DNA from 3 places in the Streptomyces sp. NPDC007084 genome. Region 2 is predicted to be linked to each of the others. Evidence: riboswitches for the same ligand, from Rfam matches in the RefSeq annotation. Region 2 holds a riboswitch; each other region holds the start of a gene.

Region 1 (9,565 bases), on a different contig from region 2:
GACGCCTGAGCGGGACGGGAGTTCAGGCCTCCGGGGCGCGGCCCGCCGGGTTGTGCCAGCTCGGCCGGGGGCGGTCGAGGAGCCACTCCGCAGCGCCCAGCGGGCGGCCCCCGCCGGCCGGCGGCAGCAGGTCGTGGAAGAGCCGGCCGGCCGGGGTGCCGAGGGAGGGCAGCGTCTCGGCGACCTCCTGGACGAGGTCGGGCGGGCCCGCGAGATAGACGTCGTGCCGGGTCCAGCCCGCCCGGTTGCCGAGCGCGGTCAGCAGCCGTTCGGTCGCCTGGGCCTTGGGGCGGCCGGGCGCCGGCGTGATGTAGGTGACGGTGAGGCCGGGCAGCCGGTCCCGCAGGCCGTCCACGGCCGGCTGGTCGTACAGGTGGGCGACATCGCGGGCGACGAGGAACAGGCGGGCCTCGTGGGCGGGTTCGAGCCGCTCCAGCAGGGCCTTCACGGGCGCCCAGCCGGTGCCGGCCGCGATCAGCGTCAGGGGCCGGTCCGCCGGGGTCCGCAGGGTGAGGCCGCCGCCGGGCGCCCCGAGCCGCAGCACGTCCCCCACCCGGGCCTGCCGGACGAGGGCGGTCGAGAGCACCCCGCCCTCGACCCGGCTGACGTGCAGGTCGACCGTGCGGTCCGGCCGGGGCGCGTTGGCGAGCGAGTAGGGGCGCCAGATGCCCGGCAGATGCGGCATGTTGACGCTGACGTACTGGCCGGCGGTGTAGGTGAGGCGCTGCCGGGGGCGCAGGGTGAGGACCACGAGGTCGTCGCCGTGCCGGGTACGGGCGACGATCTCCGCGTCCCACCAGGGCGGCTCCCCGTGGTGCTGGGCCTCCCAGGCGCCCTGGAGCATGATGTTCGCGATCGCCCCGTACGCCTCCGACCAGGCCTTCTCGGTCTCCCCGCGCCAGGCGGAGCCGGCGACGGCGGCGAACGCGGCGATCAGGCTCGCCCCGACCGCCGCGTAGTGGTCCGGCTGGGCCAGGTACTTGCGGTGGTCGCGCCCGAGGTCGCGCAGGTAGTCGGGCAGCCCCGGATCGTCGAGGCGGTCCATGACGAAGGTCAGCGCCGCGAACAGCCGGTCCCGCTGGCGTTCCATGTCCTCGGGGAAGTCCGTCGGGAACAGCGCGCGGATGTCCGGGTGGTGCCGGAACAGGTGCGCGTAGAAGTACTTGACGGCGAACTCGGCCCGCCGTTCCACGACCGCGAAGCTGGACTTGAGTATTTCGGGGTCCACTGCGTGAATGTGGGAGCTGCCGCGCGGCCGAGTCAAACAGTCTCCGATGTGCGGACAGCCCGGGGTGAACCGGACGACCGCGTCGCCGTGTCCACGCCGGCCCGCCCCCGCACCGGCCCGCCCCGGCGTTCGGGCGCGCTGCGGATACGGTCGGGGAGTGACCGAGCACCAGACCCCCGCGAGCCGAGCCCCCGAACTCTTCACCTGGGAGTTCGCCACCGATCCCTACCCGGCGTACGCCTGGCTCAGGGAACACGCGCCGGTGCACCGCACGCGGCTGCCCAGCGGGGTCGAGGCCTGGCTCGTCACCCGGTACGCCGACGCCCGGCAGACCCTCGCCGACCAGCGGCTCTCCAAGAACCCCGCGCATCACGACGAGCCCGCGCACGCCAAGGGCAAGACCGGTATCCCGGGGGAGCGCAAGGCCGAGCTGATGACGCATCTGCTGAACATCGACCCACCGGACCACACCCGGCTGCGCCGGCTCGTCAGCAAGGCGTTCACCCCCAGGCGCGTGGCCGAATTCTCCGCGCGGGTGCAGGAGTTGACGGACGACCTCATCGACCGGTTCGCGGAGAAGGGGTCGGCGGACCTCATCCACGAGTTCGCGTTCCCGCTCCCCATCTACGCCATCTGCGACATGCTCGGCGTCCCCCGGGAGGACCAGGACGACTTCCGGGACTGGGCGGGGATGATGATCCGGCACGGCGGCGGCCCGCGCGGCGGGGTGGCCCGGTCGGTGAAGAAGATGCGCGGCTATCTCGCCGAGCTGATCCACCGCAAGCGCCAGGCGCTGCCCGCCGAGCCCGCACCCGGGGAGGACCTCATCTCCGGGCTCATCCGCGCCTCCGACCACGGCGAGCACCTCACCGAGAACGAGGCCGCCGCGATGGCCTTCATCCTGCTGTTCGCCGGCTTCGAGACCACGGTCAACCTGATCGGGAACGGGCTGTACGCGCTGCTGACCCACCCGGAGCAGCGGGCCCGCCTCCAGGCCTCCCTGGCGGCCGGGGAGAGCGGACTGCTGGAGACGGGGGTGGAGGAACTCCTGCGCTACGACGGGCCGGTGGAGCTGGCCACCTGGCGGTTCGCGACCGAGGACGTGCGGATCGGCGGGCAGGACATCGCGGCCGGTGACCCGGTGCTCGTCGTGCTCGCCGCAGCCGACCGCGATCCCGAGCGCTTCGAGCGGCCGGACGTCCTCGATCTGTCCCGGCGTGACAATCAGCACCTCGGCTACGGCCACGGCATCCACTATTGCCTGGGCGCGCCGCTCGCCCGGCTGGAGGGGCAGACCGCGCTCGCCACCCTCCTCACCCGCCTTCCCGACCTCCAACTCGCTGGAGATTCGGCCGATTTGCGCTGGCGCGGCGGGCTCATTATGCGCGGATTGCGCACGCTTCCGGTCGAGTTCACCCCGGTCGGACAGTCCGGAACCGGTTCATCCGGGTAGCCGGGGCGGCGGTGCCGCAGAGGGGTGCGCGGGCGCGGGAAGGGCGTTCGGCCGAGCGGTCCGGCGGGCGACGTCAACTGACACGCCGTCATAACTGTGATCTTCACGTGATCTGCGCTGCATCGACTTGTGACAAGCGTTCGAGTCCGGCTACCTTCACCCATCAACGCGGCCCCGGCGCTCATCACTTCGCCGTAGGTGCCGTAGTCACCCCGTTGTCACGCGAAAGGCTTCCGCATGCTCTCCGGGAACGGCCGTCACCGGCGCCCCCGTCAGGCCCCGGCCCTCATCGTCGCCGCAGGCGTGACCGGGTCGGCCATCGCGATCCCGCTCCTCGGGGCGACGAGCGCGAGCGCGGCCGACGGGACCACCTGGGACCGGGTCGCCGAGTGCGAGAGCGGCGGCGCCTGGAGCGCCGACAACGGCAACGGCTACTACGGCGGCCTCCAGCTCACCCAGGACAACTGGGAGACGTACGGCGGCCTCGAATACGCGCCGAGCCCCGACCAGGCCAGCCGCTCGCAGCAGATAGCCGTCGCCGAGAAGGTGCTCGACGGGCAGGGACTCAAGGCGTGGCCGACCTGCGGACCGCTCTCCGGGCTCAGCAAGGACTCGGCCGGGGTCGACGTCGACACGGGCATGGGTGACGCCGCGTCGGACGACGACACCGCCGGCACCTCCGGCCTGTCCACCTCGCCCGGCGCCTCCCCGTCCACCGGGGCGTCCGCCGGCACCTCCACGGACTCGTCGGAATCATCCGGGTCGTCGGACTCGTCCGGTTCGAGCGACACCGCCTCCCCGAAGGCGACCGGTAACACCACCAAGTCCGACCCCTCGGCGGGTACGGACGAAGCGGACGATCCGGATGCTTCCGGCACGCCCAAGGCCGACGATGACGAGTCGGGCAAGTCGGGCAAGTCCGGCCGGAGCGGCACCTCTTCGGAGCCCTCCGACGAGACGTCCGCCACCCCCGGACGGCATCGCGGCGGCAGCGCCGACGAGGACGCGGCCGACGCCGTCGGCGACAGCCGGCCCGACAGCGCCTCCGGGCGCCACGCCTCGCGCGGCTCGGACGGCTCCCGCGAGGCCGCCGACGGCACCTACGTCGTGCGCGCCGGCGACAGCCTGTGGGCGATCGCCGACGCCCTTGACCTCGAGGACGGATGGACCGGGCTGTACGCCGCGAACGAGGAGACCGTGGGCGCCGATCCGGACGTCATCCTGCCCGGTCAGAGCCTTGCTCTTGATGGCGAAACGGTCGAAAAGTAGCGGGAGTTCACGTCATGGTTCGCTCGTGAATGTCCGGTTTGGCGCGAGTGAGACATGAGTCTCAGAAGCCCTGATCGTCTTTGAAAATCAGGCGGCCCACTGCTTACGGTCGTGATCGCTCGCCACAGCGGGCCCCGACGGTCGCAACGCCGAATCCTGCCAGCGGCCGTACGGGAACAGTCGTCGCGTCAAGCGCCGTAGGCAGGAGCGGGGGACCCAAGGTAAGCGCCGCGAACGGGAGTTGAGAGACACCCGGGGACGGCTTGGGGTAAAGCCGCGCGCCGCGGTTCCGCAAGGGACCGTGACCGTGCGGCCGGGCAACTCAACCGGCCCGAACCCGACAGCTCACCTCGCAGGCGTCGGTGAGGGGATCACTCGATGCTGTTTTCCAGCAAGGGCAAGCACCGCCGCCCGAACAAGGCCACCCGTGTCGCCACGCTCGCCGGAGTCACCGGTGTCGCCATCGCCGCCCCGCTGATGGCCGCGGGCAGCGCCTCCGCCGCGACCGGCTCCGAATGGGACGCCGTCGCCCAGTGCGAGTCCGGCGGCAACTGGTCGATCAACACCGGCAACGGCTACTATGGCGGCCTGCAGTTCTCGTCCTCCACCTGGGCCGCGTACGGCGGCACCGCCTACGCCCCCACCGCCGACCAGGCCTCCAAGTCGCAGCAGATCGCCGTCGGCGAGAAGGTCCTCGCCGCGCAGGGCAAGGGCGCCTGGCCGACCTGCGGCACCGGCCTGTCCGGCGCCGCGTACAGCGGCGGCGACTCCGCCCCGGCGGCCCCCTCGGAGCCCTCGGCCTCCTCCGGCTCCTCGGCGCCGAGCGCGTCGCACAGCACCCGGACCACCGAGCAGCCCGCCTCCCGTTCGCAGGAGCGCCCGGCCGCCAAGAAGACCGTCACCACCCCGACCGGCAAGAAGGTCAAGAAGGGCGACGGCGAGTACAAGGTCGTCAAGGGTGACACCCTCAGCTCGATCGCCCAGAAGCACCACGTCAAGGGCGGCTGGCAGAAGCTGTTCAAGCTGAACCACGACATCATCGACGACGCCGACTTCATCTTCCCGGGCCAGCAGCTCCACCTGCGCTGATCCAGGCGGCACCCCCGGCCCTTCGCCGGCCGAGGCCGTACCCCGGTACTCCGGGCCTTCGCCGGCCCGGGCCGTACCCCGGTACTCCGGCCGACGGGGGCCGCACCCCGGACCGCCACCGATCGAGGCCGCTCCGGCCGGACGTGCCCGCCCTCGGCGGACGGCGGGCACGTCCCGGCCCGGCGGCTCCGGGCTCCCCGCTCCGGCGCGTGTTCCCCCGTACGCGCCGGAGCGGGGTTTTTCATTTCGTTTTTGTTCCGATCGGGAACAATATTTACCCCGAGTTCTGCCCAAGGGGTGGTCGATCGGCTGGCCGATCCCCCCGGGCCGGTTAGGCTCGTCCCGCAGGACTAGCCAAGCCCTGCGTATTCGCGTCACATCCCAGAAGGAGATGCTCGTGCCGTCCATCGACGTCGTCGTAGCCCGGGAAATCCTGGACTCCCGAGGCAACCCCACGGTCGAGGTCGAGGTCGGCCTCGACGACGGCAGCACGGGTCGTGCCGCCGTTCCGTCCGGCGCCTCCACCGGTGCCTTCGAAGCCATCGAGCTGCGCGACGGTGACCCCAACCGTTACCAGGGCAAGGGTGTCGAGAAGGCCGTCCTCGCCGTCATCGAGCAGATCGGCCCGGAGCTGGTCGGCTACGACGCCACCGAGCAGCGCCTGATCGACCAGGCCATGTTCGACCTGGACGCCACCGACAACAAGGGCTCGCTCGGCGCCAACGCCATCCTCGGCGTCTCGCTCGCCGTCGCGCACGCCGCCTCCGAGGCCTCGGACCTGCCGCTGTTCCGCTACCTGGGCGGCCCGAACGCGCACCTGTTGCCCGTTCCGATGATGAACATCCTCAACGGCGGGTCGCACGCGGACTCCAACGTCGACATCCAGGAGTTCATGATCGCCCCGATCGGCGCGGAGTCCTTCTCCGAGGCGCTGCGCTGGGGCGCCGAGGTCTACCACACCCTCAAGAAGGTGCTGAAGACCAAGGGCCTGTCCACCGGCCTCGGCGACGAGGGCGGCTTCGCCCCGAACCTGGAGTCCAACCGCGCCGCCCTCGACCTCATCGTCGAGGCCATCAAGCAGGCCGGCTACATCCCCGGCGAGCAGATCGCGCTCGCGCTCGACGTCGCCGCGTCCGAGTTCTACAAGGACGGCAAGTACGAGTTCGAGGGCAAGTCCCGCTCGGCCGCCGAGATGACCGAGTACTACGAGGAGCTGGTCTCCGCGTACCCGCTCGTCTCCATCGAGGACCCGCTGTACGAGGACGACTGGGCCGGCTGGAAGGTCATCACCGACAAGCTGGGCGACAAGGTCCAGATCGTCGGCGACGACCTCTTCGTCACCAACCCGGAGCGCCTGGCCCGCGGCATCGAGGAGGGCTCCGCCAACGCCCTGCTCGTCAAGGTCAACCAGATCGGCTCGCTGACCGAGACCCTGGACGCCGTCGAGCTGGCCCAGCGCAACGGCTTCAAGTGCATGATGTCCCACCGCTCCGGCGAGACCGAGGACGTCACCATCGCCGACCTCGCGGTCGCGGTGAACTGCGGTCAGATCAAGACCGGCGCCCCGGCCCGCTCGGACCGCGTCGCCAAGTACAACCAGCTCCTGCGCATCGAGGAGATCCTCGACGACGCCGCGGTCTACGCCGGCCGCAGCGCGTTCCCCCGCTTCAAGGGCTGATCCGCTCCACGAGCTGAGCCGCCTCGCGGGCTGATCCGGTTCATCGGCTGAGCCGCCTCGCGGGCTGATCCGCTCCATGGGCGGAGCCGCCTCGCGGGCTGGGCACCAGCCGCCCGCCCGCTTGGGCAGCGTCGTCCGTACGTCCCCGTACTCGGTCCCGTACCGTGTGCGGGGACGTACGCACGTGACGGCCCCGCACACGGCGGGCCGGGTACTGGGGAGGCGGGACTCATGGCCGTGAAGGACCGGGACCGGTTCTCCACCTCGACCAGGCTCAGACTGCTCGGCGAGCAGACGGCGGCCCGGGTCTACCGCTCCCAGACCAAACGGCAGGCCCGCCGCTCCCGGCTCACCGGCCGGGCCGCGCTGCTCGCGCTCGTCCTGTGCTCCCTGATCGTCGCGCTCGCCTACCCGATGCGGCAGTACGTCTCCCAGCGCGCCGAGGTCGCCGACCTGGAGCACCGCCAGGAGCAGGCCCGGCAGCGGGTCGAACAGCTCCGCGACCTGAAGGCGCGCTGGCAGGACGACGCGTACGCCGAGCAGCAGATCCGGCAGCGGCTGCACTACGTGATGCCCGGCGAGACCGGCTACGTGGTGGTCGACCCGGACCCGGCGAAGCAGGCCCGCGCCGGCCAGGGCGCCGCCGACCGCCCCTGGTACACCAACGTCTGGGACGGCGTGGACAAGTCCGACGCCGCCGACCAGTGACGAACCCCTGAACTGACCAGAAAGACACGTGACTCACGGCATGGAAACGCCACCGCCGACCACCGCGCGCACCGAGCCCACCGAGGCCGACGTCGAGGCCTTCAAGCAGCAGCTCGGCCGGCCGCCGCGCGGACTGCGCGCGATCGCGCACCGCTGCCCGTGCGGACAGCCGGACGTGGTGGAGACGGCGCCCCGCCTCCCCGACGGCACCCCCTTCCCGACCACGTACTACCTGACGTGCCCGCGGGCCGCGTCCGCGATCGGGACGCTGGAGGCCAACGGGGTCATGAAGGAGATGACGGAGCGGCTCGCCACCGACCCCGAACTGGCCGCCGCCTACCGCGCCGCCCACGAGGACTACATCGCGCGCCGTGACGCCATCGAGGTCCTGGCGGGCTTCCCGAGCGCGGGCGGCATGCCGGACCGGGTGAAGTGCCTGCACGTCCTGGTCGCCCACTCGCTGGCCGCGGGCCCCGGCGTGAACCCGCTCGGCGACGAGACCATCGCCATGCTGCCCGAGTGGTGGCGCAAGGGGGCGTGCGTGACGGTCCCCGGCGCGCCGGCCGGCGAGGGGTGGCAGACGGAGACGACACCGGACGGCACCGGCCACTTCGCCTTCAGGCCCGCCGAGACCGACGGGACCGGCGGGACCGACGGGTCCGACGTGGCCGCCGACTCCCACGGGGGTGAGGGCCGGTGACCCGCGTCGCCGCCGTCGACTGCGGTACGAACTCGATCCGGCTGCTGGTCGCCGACGCCGACCCGCGGACCGGGGAACTGGCCGACCTGGACCGCCGGATGACCGTCGTACGGCTCGGCCAGGGCGTCGACCGGACCGGGCGGCTCGCGCCGGAGGCGCTGGAGCGGACCTTCGCCGCCTGCCGCGAGTACGCCGGGGTCATCAAGGAGCACGGTGCCGAGCGGGTCCGCTTCGTGGCCACCTCCGCCTCCCGGGACGCCGAGAACCGCGCCGACTTCGTCCGCGGCGTCCTCGACATCCTCGGCGTCGAGCCCGAGGTCATCAGCGGGGACCAGGAGGCCGAGTTCTCCTTCACCGGCGCGACCCGCGAGCTGAAGGGCAGCGACGACCTCGCCAGGCCCTACCTGGTCGTGGACATCGGCGGCGGCTCCACGGAGTTCGTGGTCGGCGCCGACCGGGTGCGCGCGGCCCGCTCGGTGGACATCGGCTGCGTACGGATGACGGAGCGGCACCTCGTGCACGACGGCGCGGTCACCGACCCGCCCACCGCCGGGCAGATCGCCGCCATGCGCGCCGACATCGAGGCCGCTCTCGACCTCGCCGCGCTGACCGTCCCGCTGGCCGAGGCGCGCACGCTCGTCGGCCTGGCGGGCTCGGTCACCACCGTCTCGGCCATCGCCCAGGAACTGCCCGCCTACGACCCCGCCGCCATCCATCACTCGCGGGTCGGCGTCGACCGGGTCCGCGAGGTCACCGAGTGGCTGCTGCGCTCCACCCACGCCGAGCGCGCGGCCGTGCCGTCCCTGCATCCGGGCCGCGTCGACGTGATCGCGGCGGGCGCCCTCGTCCTCCTGTCGATCATGGAGCGCACCGGCGCCCGGGAGGTCGTGGTGAGCGAGCACGACATCCTCGACGGCATCGCGTGGTCGGTGGCGTAGGGCCGCCGCACCGCTCGCCGGGCGCCTCTCCTGAGCAGGTGGGGCGGCGTATGAGCGCGTCCGAGGGGGTCGCGGGAGCCCCTCGGACACACCTCGCCGGGAAAGTTCGTGAAGTTCTTCACAAGGAAAAAACCCCTGCTGGGCGTGGAAGGGGCCGGATGGGCCCCCGAGTGGGGGCCGGACGGTCCGCGTGAGGGCTCAACGGCGCGTTGCGGCCGCGTTTCCGGCCGGTGAAACAGGGGAGTCGCGTACCGGGCCGAACGGGTCGGAGTGCAGCTCACGCGGTGTTGACAAGGGTACGAACCGCCCGCTGGTTCCCTTCGGGGAGCGTGACCTCGCTCACGCGGGCCGCGCAGTGTAGCAGACCCCCTGTCAAACCTTGTGAAGGGGCGCACGAGCGACCCCCCATGACCGGGTGGATACTCGATGGCATGAGCACCACGGAGCGTCCCAGGATCCTCGTAGTAGGCGGTGGGTACGTAGGCCTGTACGCAGCTCGGCG
Region 2 (9,565 bases):
CGGGATGTCGATCATGCCGTGGTCGGCGGTGACGTACAGCGCCGAGCGCGGCGGAAGCTGCTCGGCGAGCCGCTGTACGAGCCGGTCGACGTACATCAACTGGCCGCGCCAGGGGTCGGAGTCGAGGCCGAAGCGGTGGCCCTTGCCGTCGACCTCAGCGTAGTACGTATAGACCAAGGAGCGGTCGCCCGCGGCCAGTTGCCCGGCGGCGAGGTCCACGCGGTCCTCGCCGGAGAGCCGTCCGTGGAACGTGCCGCCGCTCAGCGCGATCTTGGTTAGCGGGGTGTTCTGGAAGGTGGGCGAGGAGACCTGGGCGGTGTGCACGCCCGCCGCGTCGGCGAGCTGGAAGATCGTGGGGTGGGGCTGCCAGGCGCGCGGGTCGGTCCACGGGTTCCAGCGGAGCTGGTTCATCAGCTCGCCGGTGGCCGGGTCGCGCACGGTGTAGCCGGGCAGACCGTGCGCGCCCGGGGGCAGGCCGGTGCCGACGGAGGCGAGGGATGTCGCGGTGGTGGCCGGGTAGCCCGCGGTGATCGGACGCCCCGTGCCGCCGCGCGAGGAGGCGAGGAGCGAGGTGAGGAAGGGGGCCTCGTCCGGGTGGGCCCGCAGTTGCTCCCAGCCGAGACCGTCGATGAGGAACACGCAGTTCCGGTCGGCCGGAGCCAGCTCCGGTATGGCGGCGGTCATGCCGGGTACTGCCATGCCCGCGGCGAGCGTGGGCAGCAGGTCGGCCAGGGATCCGGCGCCGTACTCGGGGACGGGCGCGGAGTCGACGGCGAGCGGTTCCGGGTGGTCCCAGGTGGGCAGCGCCATCAGCGGCTGACGTCCGCGGTCGCTTCGGAGAGGGACTGCGCGAAGGCGAGGGCCTGCTGCACGGTCTCGGGGCCGTCTCCGGCCTCGCTGACGCGCAGGCTCAGGTCGTCGGCCGTCGAGCTGCCCGTGTAGCCGTGGTCCGCCTCGCAGTCGGGGTCGCCGCAGGCGGCGGGCTCCAGGTCGATACGGCTGACGGCTCCCCAGCCGATGGTCAGGACGACCTCGCGGGGCAGGGTGCCCGGGGTGTACGACTCGGGGTTCGCGACGACGCGGCTGAGGACGACGGACGAGATCCGGCCGATCTTGACGGACTCGGTCGAGGTGGTCGCGTAGGGGGTGGGAGACGTGGTGTCGGCGTTCTGCTCGTCGGTGTGGCTCACGATGAAGCGGTTGCCGGTGAGGACGAGCACGGTGACGTGCCGGCGCACCTCGTTCGCGTCGAACGTCGTCTCCTGATGGACCAGGTACGACCGGATGGTGTCGCCGCCGATCGCGGCCTCCACCGCCTCGGCCACGAGGGCCGGGTAGTAGCCGCTGCGCTCGATCGCCGCTCGCAGCCCCTGGGTCGTCGTACTGGTCTTGGCCATGACGTCCATCCTACGGGGGCCCACTGACTGCGAGGCACCGCTCGCGTGGGTCTGTCGTGGACGGATCACCGGGGATCCGGCACGCCGAGCCGCCCGGCCGCGCCTGTCCGGGGGCGGCGGCGCCCGGCCGGGTGTGTGCCCGACGGGCGGCTCGCGCGGTCAGACGACGGGCAGGGTCCGGGGGCCGAGATCGTCCCGGATCGGGGCGCGGGCGAGGCGCACGGTGGCGCCCAGGACGCTCGCGCCGGTCGGGGCGACGACCACCGGCTCCAGGGCGACGGCGACGACCTCCGGGTGGTCGTCGACCAGCCGGGACACCCGCAGCATGAGCTGTTCGAGGGCCGCCGTGTCGACCGGTGCGGAGCCGCGCCAGCCGAACAGGAGTGGTGCCGTCCGGATCGACCGGACCAGGGAGGTGGCGTCCCGGTCGGTGACCGGGATCAGCCGGTGCGCCGTGTCCCCGAGCAGCTCGGAGGCGGCTCCGGCGAGCCCGAAGGAGAGCACCGCACCGGCGGCCGGGTCGATGACGGCGCGGACCACCGTGTCGACGCCCCGGGGCGCCATCGCCTGCACGACCGGCCGCAGCACCGCCGGCGCGCCGAACAGCTCGGTCAACTCCGTGTACGCGCGGCGCAGTTGCTCCTCGTCGGCCAGGTCGAGCCGTACGCCGCCCAGGTCGGCCCGGTGGCGCAGGTGCGGCGCGGTGGTCTTGAGGGCCACCGGGTAGCCGATGGCGCGCGCGGCGGCGACCGCGTCGTCCGGGGTGGGGGCGGGCAGGACGCGGTGCACGTCGATGCCGTACCGCCCGAGCAGTTCGACGGTGTCGTCACCGTCGAGGGTCAGGCCCTCCCCGCGCGCGAGGAGCCCGTCGATCAGCTCGGCCGCGCCCTTCTCGTCGATGTCCTCGTACTCGGGGACCTTGCCGGGCTCGGTGGCGTCGAGCCGCCACTGGGCGTACTTGACGGCCTCGGCGAGGGCCCGGACGGCCCGCTCGGCGGCGGGGTAGGCGGGGATGAGCCGGGAGTCCGGCGGGGGCTCGGAGCCGGCCTCGGCGGGCGGCTCTCCGTCGGCGGGGTGGAAGCGCCGGCCCGCTCCGGAGGCGGCGCCGGCGGGCGGGGCGGCGGGCTGGGGCGCGGTGCTGGCGGCGGCCGACAGGGCCTCCGCGAGGCCGCCCAGCTCGACGTGGACGACGAGCACGGGCTTGGCGGGGGCGGCCAGGGCGGAGGAGCGGAGCGCCTCGGCGAGGGCGGCGTCGGCGGTCGGGGTCTCCCCCACGGCGGGGATGGCCGTCACGACCACGGCGTCGCAGCCGTCGTCGGCGAGGGCGTCCGAGAGCGCCCGGTGGAAGTCGGCCGGCGAGGCGCCCGTGGTCAGGTCCTTCGGCGGCAGCGGCCGGAGCCCCTCGGCGAGACAGGCGTCGTAGGTCAGCAGTCCCAGGGACTCGGAGTTGCCGACGATCGCCACCCGGGGTCCCCTGGGGAGCGGCTGGCGGGCCAGCAGCAGTCCGGCGTCGACCAGTTCGGTGATCGTGTCCACCCGGATCACCCCGGCCTGGCGCAGCAGGGCGGAGACGGTGGCGTGCGGCAGCCGAGTGGCCCGTACCGCGTGTCCCTGGGGGGCGGCTCCGCCGTGCCGTGCTCCCTGGACGACGACCAGTGGCTTGGCGGCGGCGGTGCGGCGGGCGAGGCGGGTGAACTTGCGCGGGTTGCCGATGGATTCGAGGTACATCAGGGCGACGTCGGTGTCCGGGTCTTCGAACCAGTACTGGAGGACGTCGTTGCCCGACACGTCCGCCCGGTTGCCGGAGGAGATGAAGGTGGACACGCCGGTGACGCCCGTGACGCCGCCGCCGCGCCGGTGCAGCCGGGAGAGCAGGGCGATGCCGATGGCGCCGGACTGCGCGAACAGCCCGATCCGGCCGGGGCGCGGCATCTCCGGGGCGAGCGAGGCGTTGAGCCGCACCTCGGGGGAGGTGTTGATGACCCCGAAGGCGTTCGGCCCGATGATGCGCATGCCGTACGTGCGGGCGTGCCGGACGAGTTCGCGCTGGCGCTCGCGCCCCTCGGGCCCGCTCTCGGCGTACCCGGCGGAGACCACGACGAGGCCCTGCACGCCGTGCTCGCCGCACTCCGTGACGACCTCGGGGACCTGCTCGGCGGGGACGGCGACGACCGCGAGGTCGACGGGCTCCTCGATGTCGCGGACGGAGCGGTGGGCGGGGACGCCGGCGAGTTCCTTCTCCTCCAGGGCCCTGTTCACCGCGTACAGGCGGCCGGTGAAGCCGGCCTCGCGGAGGTTGTCGAGGACACTGCGGCCGACCCCTCCGGGGGTGCGTCCCGCGCCGATGACGGCGACCGAGCCGGGCGCCAGGAGGCGCTGCACGGAGCGGGCCTCGGCGCGCTGCTCCCGGGCCCGCTGTACGGCGAGCGAGCGGTCGGTGGGTTCGAGGTCGAACTCCAGGCGTACGACGCCGTCCTCGAAGCTGCGCTTCTGGGTGTAGCCGGCGTCCGTGAACACCTTGATCATCTTGTTGTTCGCGGGCAGGACCTCGGCGGCGAAGCGGCGGATTCCGCGCTCGCGGGCCACCGCCGCGATGTGTTCGAGCAGGGCCGAGGCCACGCCGCGGCCCTGGTGGGCGTCCTGCACGAGGAAGGCGACCTCCGCCTCGTCGGCGGGCGCGGACGCGGGCAGGCCCCGGGCGTCGATCCGGTCGTAGCGCACGGTCGCGATGAACTCGCCGCCCACCGTGGCGGCGAGGCCCACCCGGTCCACGAAGTCGTGGTGCGTGAAGCGGTGGACGTCCTTGGCGGACAGCCGGGGGTAGGGCGCGAAGAAGCGGTAGTACTTCGACTCGTCCGAGACCTGCTCGTAGAAGCTGACGAGGCGCTCGGCGTCGTCGACCGTGATGGGGCGGATGCGCGCGGTGCCGCCGTCGCGCAGCACCACGTCGGCTTCCCAGTGCGCGGGGTACTCGTGCCGGTCCGACGAGGTCTGCATGGGCCCCAGACTACGGCTCGCGTACGACAACGGCGCGAGGCAGTCTGTCGGGTACGCATGTCACCCCGAGGCCGTGGGGATACCGTCCGCGGCCGGGACGCGGGCCGTCCGGGTCCGCTTCCCGATATGGGACACTGGTCTAGACAACCCTGAACACCTGAAGGGCAGCATCACATGGCTGAGCGCCGCGTCAACGTCGGCTGGGCTGAGGGTCTCCACGCCCGTCCCGCCTCCATCTTCGTCCGGGCCACCACGGCCTCCGGCGTCCCCGTGACGATCGCCAAGGCCGACGGCAACCCCGTCAACGCGGCCTCCATGCTGGCGGTCCTGGGCCTGGGTGCCCAGGGCGGCGAGGAGATCGTCCTCGCGTCGGACGCCGAGGGTGCGGACGCCGCCCTCGACCGTCTGGCGAAGCTGGTCGCCGAGGGGCTCGACGAGCTTCCCGAGACCGTCTGAGCCGAGCCCGCGAGGCACTCGGACCTTCACACGGCTGAGCCGCGCCACCCCTCACCGGGAGCGCGGCTCAGCCGTTTCCGTACGCCGCCCCGGGAATTCCCGCGTGCTGCCCGAATTCATGCCGGCACACGCGGGAAACGCGTGGGCGCGCGACGCGAACGAGTCGCGTGAACGAAATGAGCGCGCACCGTGAATTCCGGGCGCGCGAAGAAAGCGGCAGCGGAAACAGCGCTTCGCCGAATAACCCTCTTTGTATACGGCGCCCGTGTTAATGGCGTTGACCCGTCATGTTTACGGGATGTTGCGAAGTCCTCACACGGTCCTGCCGGTCCCCGCCGGCCGGGAAGCGCAGCCGGTGCGCGGACGCCGAGCGCTCGGCGTGCAGGGCCGTGATCGCGCGGGCCCGCTCACCGTCCCCGCGGGCGACCGCGTCCACGATGCCGCCGTGCTCCGCCCAGGACTCCGCGGGGTTGGCCGGCGCCTCCACCGCGTACATCCAGGCGATCTTGTGCCGTAGCTGGGACAGCGTCGACGTCAGCGCGGGGCTGCCGGAGGCCTGGGCGAGCGTCTCGTGGAACCAGCCGCCCAGGGAGCGCAGATCCTCGCTGTTGCCCCGCCTGGAGCGCTCCTGGCCCAGCCTGACCAGCCCGCGGAGCACCTTGAGGTGAGCCTCGGTGCGGCGCTGGGCGGCGCGCGCGGCACCCAGCGGCTCCAGCAGTATGCGCATCTCCAGAAGGTCCGCGGCCTCCTGCTCGGTGGGCTCGGCCACGCACGCGCCCGCGTGCCGCCGGGTGACCACGAAACCCTCGGCCTCCAGGGTGCGCAGGGCCTCGCGCACGGGGACGCGCGAGACGCCGTAGCGCCGCGCGAGCAGTTCCTCGGTGAGCCGGCCGCCACGCTCGTAGACGCCCGCGACGATGTCGTCCCGGATCGCCGTGCATACCGAGTGCGCCGGAATACGCATGACCGGACCTCCGCTTTAATCCCCGCGAAACGCCATCGATTGACGCTTGTTCAGTGACTCTATTGCAGGAAGCCTTAATTTCCGATGGCGGGCCTGAATCCATGGATATTTTTTGGACAGTCGGCCTCCGGAAACGATGATGCCCCGGCTCGGTGAGCCGGGGCATCGAAAACGGTGGAGAAGCCGCGAAGCGGTCGTCAGACGTTCACACCGTGCGAGCGGAGGTAGGCGACCGGGTCCATGTCGGAGCCGTACTCGGCGGTGGTGCGCGCCTCGAAGTGCAGGTGCGGTCCCGTGGTGTTGCCGGTCGACCCGGAGAGGGCGATCTGCTGGCCCGGGGTGACCGTCTGGCCCACGGAGACACCGATGGACGACAGGTGCCCGTACATGGTGTACGTGCCGTCGTGCATCTTGATCACTACTTGATTGCCGTAGGCACCGCCCCAGCCGGCCGCGACGACCGTGCCGGCGCCGACCGAGTGCACCGGGGTGCCCGAGGCCGCGTGGAAGTCGACACCGGTGTGGCTGCCGGAGGACCAGAGGCTGCCGCCGGTCTTGTAGCCGGTGGAGACGTACGAGCCGGAGATCGGCATGACGAAGGTGTTGAGCCGCTTGCGCTCGGCGGCGCGGGCGGCCCGCTCCTTGGTCTCGCGAGCCTTCGCGGCCTGCTCTGCGGCCTTCTTGCGCGCGGCCTGTTCGGCCTTCTCCCGCGCGGCGGCCACCTCGGCGGCGTGCTGCTGGGCGGCGGCCTGCTCGTCGATCTGCTCGGCGACGGAGTCACCGATGGTGACGGCCTGGGTCAGCCCGGTCTGCTCGACGGAGGGGGTCGCGGCGAACGCGGGCGCCGCGAGGGTTCCGAGGACACCGGTGGTGGTGAGGGCCGCGACGCCGACGGCGTTCTTGGTGGTGCGCTGCACGCGGCTCGGACGACGATGCTTCCCGGTGCCACAGGTGAACGCCATAAAGGGGCTGATCCTTTCCTTCCTTCTCGCCTACCGGGTTAGCTGACGGGTTCGGAGCAGGAAGGTCTCCTACGGACCCCCTCCGGGGAGGGCGTCCGATTCACCCCAGGGACTACGTGTGGGTCCCCGGCTCCCCTGGCTCGCGCCATGCGGGGACTCGGCGATGGCTGTCCGGTGCCGCGGGCGCGGCGCACTGCCTGACGAACAGCCGGACAGACGCTAAACGGGGCATCTTTCGAACAACAAACGGATCACGGTTTTTGTAGCGCATCCCACAGCGCAGAAGCCAACCTCCGTACCAATACGGACATCCTGGCGGTGATGTGCGCGCAAAAGAGGGCCCTGGCGACGCTTCGGTCACCAGGGCCCATCTCGGTCACACGGTGCTACTCCGCGGAGACCACGCTGACTTCACCGATGCCCAGGGCCCGCACCGGCTCCTCGATCCGCGCCGCGTCGCCCACCAGGATCGTCACCAGACGGTCCGTCGGGAAGGCGCTGACGGCTGCCGCGGTGGCCTCCACCGTGCCGGTGGCGGCCAGTTGCCGATAGAGCGTCGACTGGTAGTCGTCCGGCAGGTACTGCTCGACCTGGTCGGCGAGCGTGCCCGCGACGGCCGCGGCGGTCTCGAACTTGAGGGGCGCCACGCCCACCAGGTTCTGCACGGCGACATCGCGCTCCGCGTCGGTGAGCCCCTCGGCCGCCAGGGTGCGCAGGACCTTCCACAGGTCGTCCAGCGCCGGCCCGGTGTTCGGGGTGTCGACCGAGCCGCTGATGGCGAGCATCGCGGCACCGGTGCCATCCGGCGCGGACCGCAGGACCTGGCCGAACGCCCGTACGCCGTAGGTGTAGCCCTTCTCCTCGCGCAGGACGCGGTCCAGACGCGAGGTGAGGGTGCCGCCCAGGCAGTAGGTGCCGAGCACCTGGGCCGGCCACACACGGTCGTGCCGGTCGGCGCCGACCCGCCCGATGAGCAACTGGGTCTGCACGGCGCCGGGGCGGTCCACGATGACCACGCGGCCCGTGTCATCGGCGTGCACCGGCGGCACCGGGCGCGGCTCGGCGGACGATCCGGTCCAGGCGCCGAGGGTGTCGCCGAGCAGCTCGTCCACGTCCACGTCGGTGAGGTCGCCGACGATCACGGCGGTGGCCGTCGCGGGACGGACGTGCTTCTCGTAGAAGGACCGCACGGCCGCGGAGTCGATGTTCTGGACGGTCTCCTCGGAACCCTGGCGCGGGCGCGACATGCGTGCCGTCGGCGGGAAGAGCTGCCGGGAGAGTTCCTTGGCCGCGCGGCGGCCCGGGTTGGCCGTCTCGTGCGGGATCTCGTCGAGCCTGTTGCGCACCAGGCGCTCGACCTCGCTGTCCGCGAAGGCCGGCGCGCGCAGGGCGTCCGCGAGCAGCCCGAGCCCCTTGGGAAGCCGCGAGACGGGCACTTCGAGGGAGAGCCGGACACCGGGGTGATCGGCGTGCGCGTCGAGCGTGGCGCCGCAGCGCTCCAGCTCGGCGGCGAAGTCCTCGGCGGAGTGCTTGTCGGTGCCCTCGGAGAAGGCGCGCGCCATGATCGTGGCGACGCCGTCCAGGCCCGCGGGCTCGGCCTCCAGGGGGGCGGCGAGGACGATCTCGACGGCGACGACCTGCTGGCCGGGGCGGTGGCAGCGCAGCACGGTCAGGCCGTTGTCCAGGGTGCCGCGCTCGGGGGCGGGGAACGCCCACGGCTTCGGCTGTCCCGCCTGGGGCTGCGGGTGGAAGTCCATGGTGGCGAGTTCGGTCACTTCGCCGCCTCCTCGTCGGTGTCGTCAGCGGCGTCGGTGTCGTCAGCGGCGTCGGTGGCTTCGGGTGCGGTGGGCTCGTAGACGAGCACCGCGCGGTTGTCGGGGCGCAGGCGGGCCTTGGCGACCTCCTGGACCTCTTCGGCGGTGACCTCCAGGACGCGCTGTACGGCGGTCAGGGCGAGCTGCGGGTCGCCGAACAGGACGGCGTACCGGCACAGTTCGTCCGCGCGGCCGGCGACGGTACCGAGGCGGTCCAGCCACTCGCGCTCCAACTGGGCCTGGGCGCGCTCCATTTCCTCGGCGGTCGGGCCCTCCTCGGCGAACCGGGCCAGCTCCTCGTCGACGGCGGCCTCGATGACCGGGACCTCGACGTCACCGGACGTCTTCACGTCCAGCCATCCCAGGGAGGGCGCTCCGGCGAGCCGCAGCAGGCCGAAGCCGGCGGCGACGGCGGTGCGGTCGCGGCGGACGAGCCGGTTGTAGAGCCGGGAGGACTCGCCGCCGCCGAGGACGGTGAGGGCGAGGTCGGCGGCGTCGCACGCGCGCGTGCCGTCCTCCGGGAGGCGGTAGGCGGCCATCAGGGCGCGCGCCGGGACCTCCTCCTCGACGACCTCGCGGAGCTGCTCGCCGATGACGTCCGGCAGCGAGCCGTCGCGCGGGGCGGGCTTGCCGTCGTGCCCGGGGATGGAGCCGAAGTACTTCTCGACCCAGGCGAGCGTCTGCTCGGGGTCGATGTCGCCGACGACCGACAGGACCGCGTTGTTCGGCGCGTAATAGGTGCGGAAGAACGCGCGGGCGTCCTCCAGGGTGGCCGCGTCCAGGTCCGCCATCGACCCGATCGGCGTGTGGTGGTACGGGTGGCCCTCGGGGTACGCGAGCGAGGTGAGCTTCTCGAACGCGGTGCCGTACGGAACGTTGTCGTAGCGCTGGCGGCGCTCGTTCTTCACGACGTCGCGCTGGTTCTCCATGGACTCCTCGTCCAGCGCGGCGAGCAGCGAGCCCATCCGGTCGGCC
Region 3 (9,565 bases), on a different contig from region 2:
CGCCGTGACCGCGCCCGCGTAGGCCACAGGACCCCGCGCCGGTCCCGGTGGCCGCGCCTGCGTAAACCGCAGGACCCCGCGCCGGTCCCGGTGGCCGCGCCTGCGCCTGCGTAAGCCGCCGCAAGGACCTCCTGCGGTACGGGATCAGGCCCCGGCCGGCTGCCGCACGTTCTCCCGGACCCAGTCCACGATCGCCGTGGTCGTCGCGCCCGGGGTGAAGATCTCCGCGACGCCCTTCTCCTTGAGGGGAGCGATGTCCGCCTCGGGGATGATGCCGCCGCCGAAGACCTTGATGTCCTCCGCCTCGCGCTCCTTGAGGAGGTCGATGACCGCCGCGAAGAGCGTGTTGTGGGCGCCGGAGAGGATGGACAGCCCGATCGCGTCGGCGTCCTCCTGGATCGCGGTGTCGACGATCTGCTCCGGGGTCTGATGCAGCCCGGTGTAGATGACCTCCATACCGGCGTCGCGCAGGGCCCGCGCGATCACCTTGGCCCCGCGATCGTGGCCGTCGAGCCCCGGCTTGGCCACCACCACGCGGATCGGTCCGGCTGCCACACCCATCACTGCCTCCATGAAGCAAGAACCCCGACTCGACAACTGACGACTAAAGAACACGGAAAGTGACCGTCCACCACTCGAAATCAACGGACAGTCACCACCGGCCACCGCCGGCACCTACTGACCGCCGACATCTATCGCACGTTCAGCTCCCCACCCCACCCGGACCCCCGGGTCGCCGCGGAGGGCCGGACATGCCAGGCGGCACAAGCGTTCCGGACCAGTGTGGGCCACGGAAGTGAACGAACGTTATCGCCCGCATCCCGTAACCGGCAGTTTCACGGCGGAGACCGAGGGGGAAATCACACGTTGGGACAAGTTCGCCGCGCCGGGTTCCGTATCGCGGCACTGGCGTCGCACGGAAGTGCGGCGTACGGGCCTCGCCGGAGCCGGGCGCAAAGAGAGCCGCCGACCAGGCGGCCCGGTCATCGCGTCGTCAGCGGGACACCGCGGTGCCGGGCTCAGCGGCGAGGGCACGACAGCGCCGGGTACGCGCGGTCCGCCGCCGCCGCCGCCGACGTCACGGCTTTCCACTAGGGCACACGGGGGACAGAGCGGTCCTGCCGCGTGCCGACGGGAGGTCGGCCATGAAGGTCCCAGGGACGGTATCGCCCTTTCTTCCCCTCTGTCAGCGTCTGCTTCCGACCAGACTCGCCGGGGTCTCGGTGGCCCTGCTGAAGGCCACCGCCCTGGAATTCGCGATCCTCGCCGGGCATCTCCTGCTCTACCCCTCCGGCATCACGGCGGAACGCCGCGTCGCACCGGCGCTCCCCTCCCCCGACGGCTCACCCGACGGCTCACCCGACGGCGCTCCCGACGACCAGGCGGCGGCCAGGCTGCCCATGCCCGACAGGCCCCCGGTCGTCCTGCTGCACGGCTTCATCGACAACCGTTCGGTCTTCCTGCTGCTGCGCCGCAACCTCGCCCAGCACGGCCGCCGGCACGTCGAGTCGCTGAACTACTCGCCGCTGACCTGCGACATCCGCACGGCGGCGGAGCTGCTGGGCCGCCACATCGAGGAGATCTGTGAGCGCACGGGCCACGACCGGGTGGACATCGTGGGCCACAGCCTCGGCGGACTGATCGCCCGGTACTACGCGCAGTGCCTCGGCGGCGACACGCACATCCGCACGCTCGTCACCCTCGGCACCCCGCACGCGGGCACCCGGGTCGCGCCGCTGATGAACGCGCACCCGATCGTCCGCCAGATGCGCCCCGGTTCCACGGTGATCGAGGAGCTGACCCGGCCCGCCCCGGGCTGCCGGACGCGGTTCGTCAGTTTCTGGAGCGACCTGGACCACCTGATGGACCCGCTGGAGTCGGCCTGCGTCGAGCACCCCGACCTGCTCGCGCAGAACGTCCGGGTGAGCGGCGTCGGCCATCTCGCGCTGCCGGTGCACCCGGCGGTCGCGACGGGAATCCGGCAGGCGCTCGACACGGAGGAGCCGGCGACGGCGCGTCCCGCGACCCGGCGCGGCGGCCTGACAGTCGCCTGATGACCACCTGACACTCGAACATTCATCGAACGCCAGGCCAAGGCCTTGCCCGCCTTCCCCGGAAACACGGCCGAATGCCCGTTTCCCGCGACAGGGAAAGGCGCCGAAGATTGTCGCGCCCTCACAGCGCCGGGTACAGTCGCCGCACTGCTCTGCCAGCCCCTGTTGTCGAGGCGAAAGAGAAGTTGGTGAACGACCGTCACCCGTCGGGGACAGCAACTCCCCCGGCCCCGGCTTCCGATGCCGCCTCGGCGCTCTACGCGCCCTATGGCGTGTCAGAAGCCCAGTACGGCGACTTCACCGCGTACGGCGACCACTCCACCGGGGCCTTCGCCACCGGCGTCTTCGATGCCGGTACCCACGCCTCGGGCGCCTATGCCACCGCGAGTTTCGCCACCGACCCGCTCTTCGGCGACATGCCGGCCCAGTCCGGCCGCACGGACTCCTACGACGCCACGCAGTGGAACACCGGCGCCCACCAGACGCCGAACCACGACCCGTACGCGGCGCAGCACCAGGCCGCGTACGACACGGGCGGCTATGACACGACGGCCTGGGCCGCCGGTTACCAGCAGCTCGCCGACATCCCCGCGCAGCATCCGGGCCCCGACAGCTCGGGCCAGTGGGACGCGAGCGCCTGGCTCCAGCCCGGGCAGCCGCTCGACGGGACCGGCGGGACCGGGCAGTGGAGCACGGCGACGCGGGAGACCGGCGCGTACGACGCCACCCAGTGGAACACCGTCCCCGGCCAGGACCCGTACGGGCCGTACGAGCACCCGCGGACGGAGACGTACGAGCAGCACCCTCCCACCGAGGTCTACGAGCACCCGGCCACCGAGGTCTACGAGCAGCGGTCCGAGACGGTGGCCCCGGTCCCCTTCGACCAGCAGGCGACCGCGACCTTCGAGTCCGCCACCGACGGCCGACCCGGCCCGGACGAGGGCGAGTCCGAGGCGGACCCCTACGCGGAACACGAAGAGTGGGAGACCCCGCTCCTCGACGACATGGAGGAGATCGCGCCGGTGCCGCGCGCCGCGTCGCGGAACTCCTCCCGTTCGCGGCGCCGCACTCCCGCGAAACGTTCCGCCCTGCTGACGATCGCGGTGCCCTCGGCCTGTGTGATGGGTGTCGCCGGGATCGCGGCCGCCTCGGTGGGCGGCGGCGGGGACGACACCAAGGACACGACGGCGAGCGCGTCGGACGCGGCGCCGGTGAAGCCGTCGACCGCGAACAACAAGCTGGACACCCAGTTGCAGAGTCTGTCCGCGGGCGCGGACGACTTCGCGGACCGGGCGAGCCGCACCCAGGAGCGCATCGACCTCCAGGCGCAGCAGGTCCTGGAGAAGAAGAAGGCGGCGGAGGAGGCGGCCCGCAAGGAACGGCTGCGCCCCAAGTTCGCCCTTCCCGTCGTTCAGCGCGGGCTCAGCGCCTACTTCGGTCAAGCCGGCATCAACTGGATGTCGGTGCACACCGGCATCGACTTCCCCGTCTCGTACGGGACGCCGGTGATGTCCGCGACCGACGGAACCGTGCGCACGGAGTGGAACAGCGCGTACGGCAACATGATGATCGTGACCGCGAAGGACGGTACGGAGACGTGGTACTGCCACCTCTCCACGTACAAGGTGTCCTCCGGTACGACCGTGAAGGCCGGTGACCAGATCGCCTTCTCCGGGAACTCCGGCAACTCGACCGGCCCGCACCTGCACTTCGAGGTCCGCCCGGCCGGCGGTTCGGCGATCGACCCGCTCCCGTGGCTGCGCAGCCACGGCCTGGACCCCACGTAACTTCACATAGCCGCAGCCCAGCCCCAGCAGGACCGCAGCCGTAGTCGCAGCCTCAGCCGTAGCCCAGGCACCTCGCGTCCCGGGCCCCTGCGTCGAGCGGCCCGGGACTTCGGTTACAGCTTCTCCACCGGCGCGTACCGCAGCAGGAGCCGCTTCGGTTTGGGTTCGCCGAAGTCGACCGTCGCCTCCGCGTTCGCTCCCGTGCCCTTCACTCCGACGACCGTGCCGAGGCCGAACTGGTCGTGGGTGACGCGGTCGCCGACGGCGAGCGCGACGACCGGCTTCTCGGAGATGCCGCGCCGGGTCGCGAACCCGGAGGCGCCCGAGGCGGCCGACCGGGAGCGCGGGGAGGACAGCGAGGCCGCGACTCCGGAGACCGGGCCGGCCGGCTGGGAGGAGACGGCGCCGGTGCGCTTCCAGTCCAGATGCGTCGCCGGGATCTCCTCCAGGAAACGCGAGGGCGGGTTGTACGAGGGCTGGCCCCACGCGCTGCGCATCGCGGACCGGGTGAGGTAGAGCCGCTCCCGGGCGCGGGTGATGCCGACGTAGGCGAGGCGGCGCTCCTCCTCCAGCTCCTTGACCTGCCCGAGGGCGCGCATGTGCGGGAAGACGCCGTCCTCCATGCCGGTCAGGAAGACCACCGGGAATTCGAGGCCCTTGGCGGTGTGCAGGGTCATGAGGGTGATGACGCCGTTGCCGTCCTCCTCGTCGGGGATCTGGTCGGAGTCGGCGACGAGCGCGACCCGCTCCAGGAACGCGGAGAGTCCGGCCGGGGTCTCGTCCTCGCCGGTCTCCTGCTCGAACTCCAGGGCCACGGCGGCGAGTTCCTGAAGGTTCTCGATGCGGGTCTCGTCCTGCGGGTCGGTCGAGGCCTGCAACTCGGCCAGGTAGCCGGTGCGTTCGAGGACGGCTTCCAGGACGGTGGCCGGGCCGGCGCCGGACTCCACGATCGTGCGGAGGTCCTCCATGAGGGTGTTGAACCGGCGGACCGCGTTCGTGGACCGGGCGGCCATGCCGTAGGCCTCGTCCACGCGGCGCAGCGCCTGCGGGAAGCTGATCTTCTCGCGCTGCGCGAGGGCGTCGATCATCGCTTCGGCGCGGTCGCCGATGCCGCGCTTGGGCACGTTCAGGATGCGGCGCAGCGGGACCGAGTCCTCGGGGTTGGACAGCACCCGCAGGTAGGCGAGGACGTCCCGGACCTCCTTGCGCTCGTAGAAGCGGACGCCGCCGACGACCTTGTAGGGCAGCCCGACGCGGATGAAGACCTCTTCGAAGACACGGGACTGGGCGTTCGTCCGGTAGAACACCGCGACGTCGCCGGCCTTGGCCTCGCCCGCGTCGGTGAGACGGTCTATCTCGTCGGCGACGAACTGCGCCTCGTCGTGCTCGGTGTCCGCGACGTAGCCCGTGATGTTCGAGCCCGCGCCCGCGTTCGTCCACAGGTTCTTGGGGCGGCGGGACTCGTTGCGCTCGATGACCGCGTTGGCGGCGGTGAGGATCGTCTGCGTGGAGCGGTAGTTCTGCTCCAGGAGGATCGTCGTCGCGTTCGGGTAGTCCTCCTCGAACTGGAGGATGTTGCGGATGGTGGCGCCGCGGAAGGCGTAGATCGACTGGTCGGCGTCACCCACGACGCACAGCTCGGCGGGCGGCAGGTCGAACTCGCTCGGCGGTACGTCCACAGGATGCTCGGAGCTGCCGACCAGCTCGCGCACGAGGGCGTACTGCGCGTGGTTGGTGTCCTGGTACTCGTCGACCAGGACGTGCCGGAAGCGGCGGCGGTAGTGCTCGGCGACGTCCGGGAAGGCGCGCAGCAGGTTGACCGTGGTCATGATCAGGTCGTCGAAGTCGAGCGCGTTGGCCTCGCGCAGGCGTGACTGGTACATCGCGTAGGCCTGGGCGAGGGTCTTCTCGAAACCGTCGGTGGCCTGGGCGGCGAAGTCCTCCTCGTCGATCAGCTCGTTCTTCAGGTTCGAGACCTTGGCGCTGAACGACTTCGGCGGGAACCGCTTCGGGTCGAGGTCCAGATCGCGGCAGACGAGCGCCATGAGCCGCTTGGAGTCGGCGGCGTCGTAGATCGAGAAGGACGAGGTGAAGCCGAGCTTCTTGCTCTCGCGGCGCAGGATGCGGACGCAGGCGCTGTGGAACGTCATCACCCACATCGCGTTGGCCCTCGGGCCCACGAGCTGCTCTACGCGCTCCTTCATCTCGCCCGCGGCCTTGTTCGTGAAGGTGATCGCGAGGATCTGGCCGGGGTGGACATGCCGCTCGCCGAGCAGGTGGGCGATGCGGTGGGTGAGCACGCGGGTCTTGCCGGAGCCCGCGCCGGCCACGATGAGCAGCGGGGAGCCGGAGTGGACCACGGCCGCGCGCTGGTTCTCGTTCAGCCCCTCCAGGAGGGCCGCCGGGTCCACGGCGGGGCGGGGGGCGCCGTCGCGGTAGTACGCGTCCCGGCTCGGCGGCACGTCGAACCGGCCGCCGAACAGGTCGTCCGCGACCGGCTCCGGCGCGTGCTCGTCCTCGGGCGGCGGCGGGTGCTCGTCCTCGTGGGCCGCGGAGGGCTTGAGGTCCGCCAGGAAGCTGTCGTCAAAGAGGCTGCTCATCGCTCTCCGAGTCTAGGCCGAGCCACTGACACCCCGCCGCCACCCCGAGAATCCCGCCCCGATCCCGGGGCACCCGGCGGCGACCGGTCCGTGACCGGGCGGTGACGGGTCGGTGGCCGCGAGTGACCGTACGCGCAGGTCGGGGCCGGGCCGGCGGGCTCCCGGGGCCGTCCGGCGGGCGCCACGAGGGCCGTCGGACGGGCGCCACGAGGGCCGTCGGACGGGCGCCACGAGGGCTGTAGGACGGGCGTCCTGCGGGCGCCCCGAGGGCCGTCAGGCGGGCGTCCGGCGAGCGTCAGGCGGGCGAGCGGCCTCACCGGAGGGCGCGACGGACCCACCCGTGAGGCCGCTCACAAGCAGCTCGGCGGCAACAAGGAAGCAGCCCTCGGACACCCCCGCAAAGTGGCGCACACCACGCATCCCCGGCGCCCCCGCGCCGCCCGCATGGCCAAGGTCACGAAAATGTATCGGGCATATCGCACTCCAACCTTCACACGGGCCACACGAGTTGGCTAGCGTGCTCGAAGGCCGCCCGACCGCGACCGGCGAACGACGCCGGGCCGAGCGGCCTCCGCCGAGTTCGGACCGCCCAGCGGGCGGCCGGAGCCGGGGACCCACCGATCTGGGGTGAATCGGTCCAACCGCCCTGTGGCGCCAGGACCGTAGGGCAAACCTTCCGGAACCACCCGCCCGAACCCGACAGCTAACCCGGTAGGCGGATGACGGAAGGAGTCGCCTCTCTTGGCGTCGCACCGCAAGCCGCGTCCTTCGGGTACGCGCGTGGCAGGCATACGGACCCCGGCGCTCGCGACAGCGGCCCTCACCTCCGTGGCCCTGCTCTCCCAGACGGCGAACGCCGCGCCCCCGGCCGAGCCGAGGCCCAGCCTCGAAGAGGTCCAGAAGAAGGTCGACGACCTCTACCACCAGGCCGAGACGGCCACCGACAAGTACAACGCCACCCGGGAGAAGACCGCCAAGCAGCGCAAGCGGGTCGACAGCCTCCTGGACGACGTCGCAGCGCGCACCGAGAAGCTCAACTCCGCGCGTGCGGAGCTGGGGACGTTCGCCGCCGCGCAGTACCGCACCGGGGCGTCCACGCCGGGCACCGCGACGCTGCTGCTCGCCGACGACCCGCAGGACTACTTCGACCAGACGCAGTTGATGAGCCGTCTCACGAACCGCCAGAAGGCGGCGGTGGACGACTACGTGACGGAGCAGGCGGCGACCGCCAGGAAGCGGGCGGAGGCGAGCGAGAGCCTTCAGTCGCTGACCACCTCGCAGAACGCGCTCAAGTCGTCCAAGGCGGCGGTGCAGCGCAAGCTCGGCGCGGCGCGCGATCTGCTGTCGAAGCTGACCGCCGAGGAGAAGGCGCGGCTGGCGGCGATCGAGAAGAAGAAGCGGGAGAAGGCCGCCGCGAAGGCTGCCGAGCTGGCGCGGGAGCAGGCGGCGGCGGAGAAGGCGGCGAAGGAGAAGGCCGAGGCGGGCGAGGGGTCGGGGACGTCCACGTCGGGCTCCTCCGGCTCTTCCGGCTCGTCGGGCACCGGCGGCTCCGGTTCGACGGCCACGGACCCCTCGTACGCGACGAAGGCCGGCAAGGCGGTCGCCTTCGCCCGCGCACAGATCGGCAAGCCGTACGTGTGGGGCGCGACCGGGCCCGGCTCGTACGACTGCTCGGGGCTGACCCAGGCCGCCTGGAAGGCCGCCGGCGTCTCCCTCCCGCGCGTCACCTACGACCAGGTGAACGCCGGCACGACGGTCTCCCTGGCCGACGCGAAACCCGGTGACCTGGTCTTCTTCTACGGCGACATCAGCCATGTCGGGCTCTACATCGGCAACGGCATGATGATCCATGCGCCGAAGCCGGGGGCGTACGTCCGCGAGGAGTCGATCTACTACGACGGGACGTCGGCGATCCACAGCGTGGTACGCCCCGCCTAGCCACCCCACCGCCCCGCCACCCCCTCTTGTTCGGCCTCTACCTCTTGTTTGGCCTCCACGCGCGCGTGTAGGCCAAATCGGCGTCACGCGCGCGTGGAGGCCAAATAAGGGTCACGCGCGCGTGGCCCGCCGCCAAGCGGTCCCGTGGTCCCTAGCATCGGGCGCATGCCCGAAATGCCGGTTACGCCCGATCGCCCTTCGCTCCCCGCGTGGTGGGCGCGGCGCCCGCCCGCCGCCGGGGCCGCCGTCATGGCCACCGGCATCATCTCGATCGGCCTGCACCTGATTGGTCATGAGACGGTCTCCCGGATCGCGCTGGTCCTGGCGGTGATCGCCTGGCTGGCGCTGGCGGCGGACTTCGTCCTGCGGCTGGTGCGGGACCGGGAACGGTGGCGCCGGGAGGCGGGGACGCCACCCGGCCTGACGGCGGTCGCGGCGACGACGGTGCTCGGTACGCGGCTGTCGCTCCTCGGGTGGCAGGGTCTCGCCGAGGCGCTGCTCGCGCTGGCCGCGCTGCTCTGGCCGTTCCTGCTGGTGGCCGTCGCCCGCAATCTGCGCCGGGGGCACATGCCGGGCGGGGTGTTCCTGATGTGCGTGGCCACTCAGGGGCTCGCGGTGCTGGGCTCGACGATCGCGACGGCCCTCGGGTGCGAGTGGCTGACGCATGCGGCGCTGGTGCTGTTCTGGCTGGGGATCGTGCTCTACGGGGTGGCTTTCGCGCACTTCGATCTATGGCAGGTGGCGCGCGGCGCCGGTGACCAGTGGGTGGCCGGGGGCGCGCTGGCGATCTCGGCGCTGGCCGGCTCGAAGCTGGTGGCCGCGCACGAGGTGAACCCGTACCTGTGGAACAGCGACGACCAGGGCGTCCTGCGCGTCGCGACCGGCGTACTGCTCGCGCTCGACCTCGCCTGGTACTGCGTGCTGTTCGTGGCGGAGGCGGTGTGGCCGCGCCCGCACTACGACGTACGCCGTTGGGCGACGGTTTTCCCGATGGGCATGACGGCGGTGGCGACCCTGATGACCGCCACCGCTCTGGACACCGCCCCCGGCCTCCACACGACAGGCCAGGTACTGCTGTGGATCGCGGTGGCGACCTGGCTGGTGGTCGCCGCCGCCGCGATCGTGGACGCCCGCGCGACGGCCCGGTCGGCTCGGCTCGGGTCCACCCGGCCCGGGTCCGGTCGGC

The links. Region 2 has a riboswitch for cyclic di-AMP ahead of AB0912_RS04530 (M23 family metallopeptidase). Riboswitches for the same ligand answer to the same signal wherever they lie in the genome.
Positions count from the first base shown of each region.
Region 1: another riboswitch for cyclic di-AMP. It lies ahead of AB0912_RS15250 (transglycosylase family protein); the one in region 2 lies ahead of AB0912_RS04530 (M23 family metallopeptidase).
Region 3: another riboswitch for cyclic di-AMP. It lies ahead of AB0912_RS31680 (NlpC/P60 family protein); the one in region 2 lies ahead of AB0912_RS04530 (M23 family metallopeptidase).

Region 1 covers NZ_JBEYFY010000015.1:30,878-40,442, forward strand. Annotated here, with positions in the region: gene AB0912_RS15230 (nucleoside triphosphate pyrophosphohydrolase) at 1-9, shown strand, start outside; gene AB0912_RS15235 (globin domain-containing protein) at 23-1,228, opposite strand; gene AB0912_RS15240 (cytochrome P450) at 1,386-2,681, shown strand; gene AB0912_RS15245 (transglycosylase family protein) at 2,919-3,950, shown strand; cyclic di-AMP (ydaO/yuaA leader) riboswitch at 4,134-4,324, shown strand; gene AB0912_RS15250 (transglycosylase family protein) at 4,329-5,039, shown strand; gene eno (phosphopyruvate hydratase) at 5,431-6,717, shown strand; gene AB0912_RS15260 (septum formation initiator family protein) at 6,949-7,425, shown strand; gene AB0912_RS15265 (DUF501 domain-containing protein) at 7,466-8,125, shown strand; gene AB0912_RS15270 (Ppx/GppA phosphatase family protein) at 8,122-9,063, shown strand; gene AB0912_RS15275 (NAD(P)/FAD-dependent oxidoreductase) at 9,495-9,565, shown strand, end outside.
Region 2 covers NZ_JBEYFY010000003.1:215,391-224,955, forward strand. Annotated here, with positions in the region: gene AB0912_RS04505 (nucleotide pyrophosphatase/phosphodiesterase family protein) at 1-810, opposite strand, end outside; gene AB0912_RS04510 (DUF5998 family protein) at 810-1,397, opposite strand; gene AB0912_RS04515 (GNAT family N-acetyltransferase) at 1,557-4,394, opposite strand; gene AB0912_RS04520 (HPr family phosphocarrier protein) at 4,569-4,850, shown strand; gene AB0912_RS04525 (GntR family transcriptional regulator) at 5,119-5,814, opposite strand; gene AB0912_RS04530 (M23 family metallopeptidase) at 6,012-6,776, opposite strand; cyclic di-AMP (ydaO/yuaA leader) riboswitch at 6,790-6,949, opposite strand; gene AB0912_RS04535 (pitrilysin family protein) at 7,163-8,551, opposite strand; gene AB0912_RS04540 (pitrilysin family protein) at 8,548-9,565, opposite strand, start outside.
Region 3 covers NZ_JBEYFY010000067.1:1,402-10,966, forward strand. Annotated here, with positions in the region: partial or broken gene AB0912_RS31655 (DUF5691 domain-containing protein) at 1-8, shown strand, start outside; gene AB0912_RS31660 (cobalamin B12-binding domain-containing protein) at 145-561, opposite strand; gene AB0912_RS31665 (alpha/beta fold hydrolase) at 1,146-2,054, shown strand; gene AB0912_RS31670 (peptidoglycan DD-metalloendopeptidase family protein) at 2,129-3,841, shown strand; gene pcrA (DNA helicase PcrA) at 3,955-6,441, opposite strand; cyclic di-AMP (ydaO/yuaA leader) riboswitch at 7,004-7,175, shown strand; gene AB0912_RS31680 (NlpC/P60 family protein) at 7,183-8,379, shown strand; gene AB0912_RS31685 (tellurite resistance/C4-dicarboxylate transporter family protein) at 8,545-9,565, shown strand, end outside.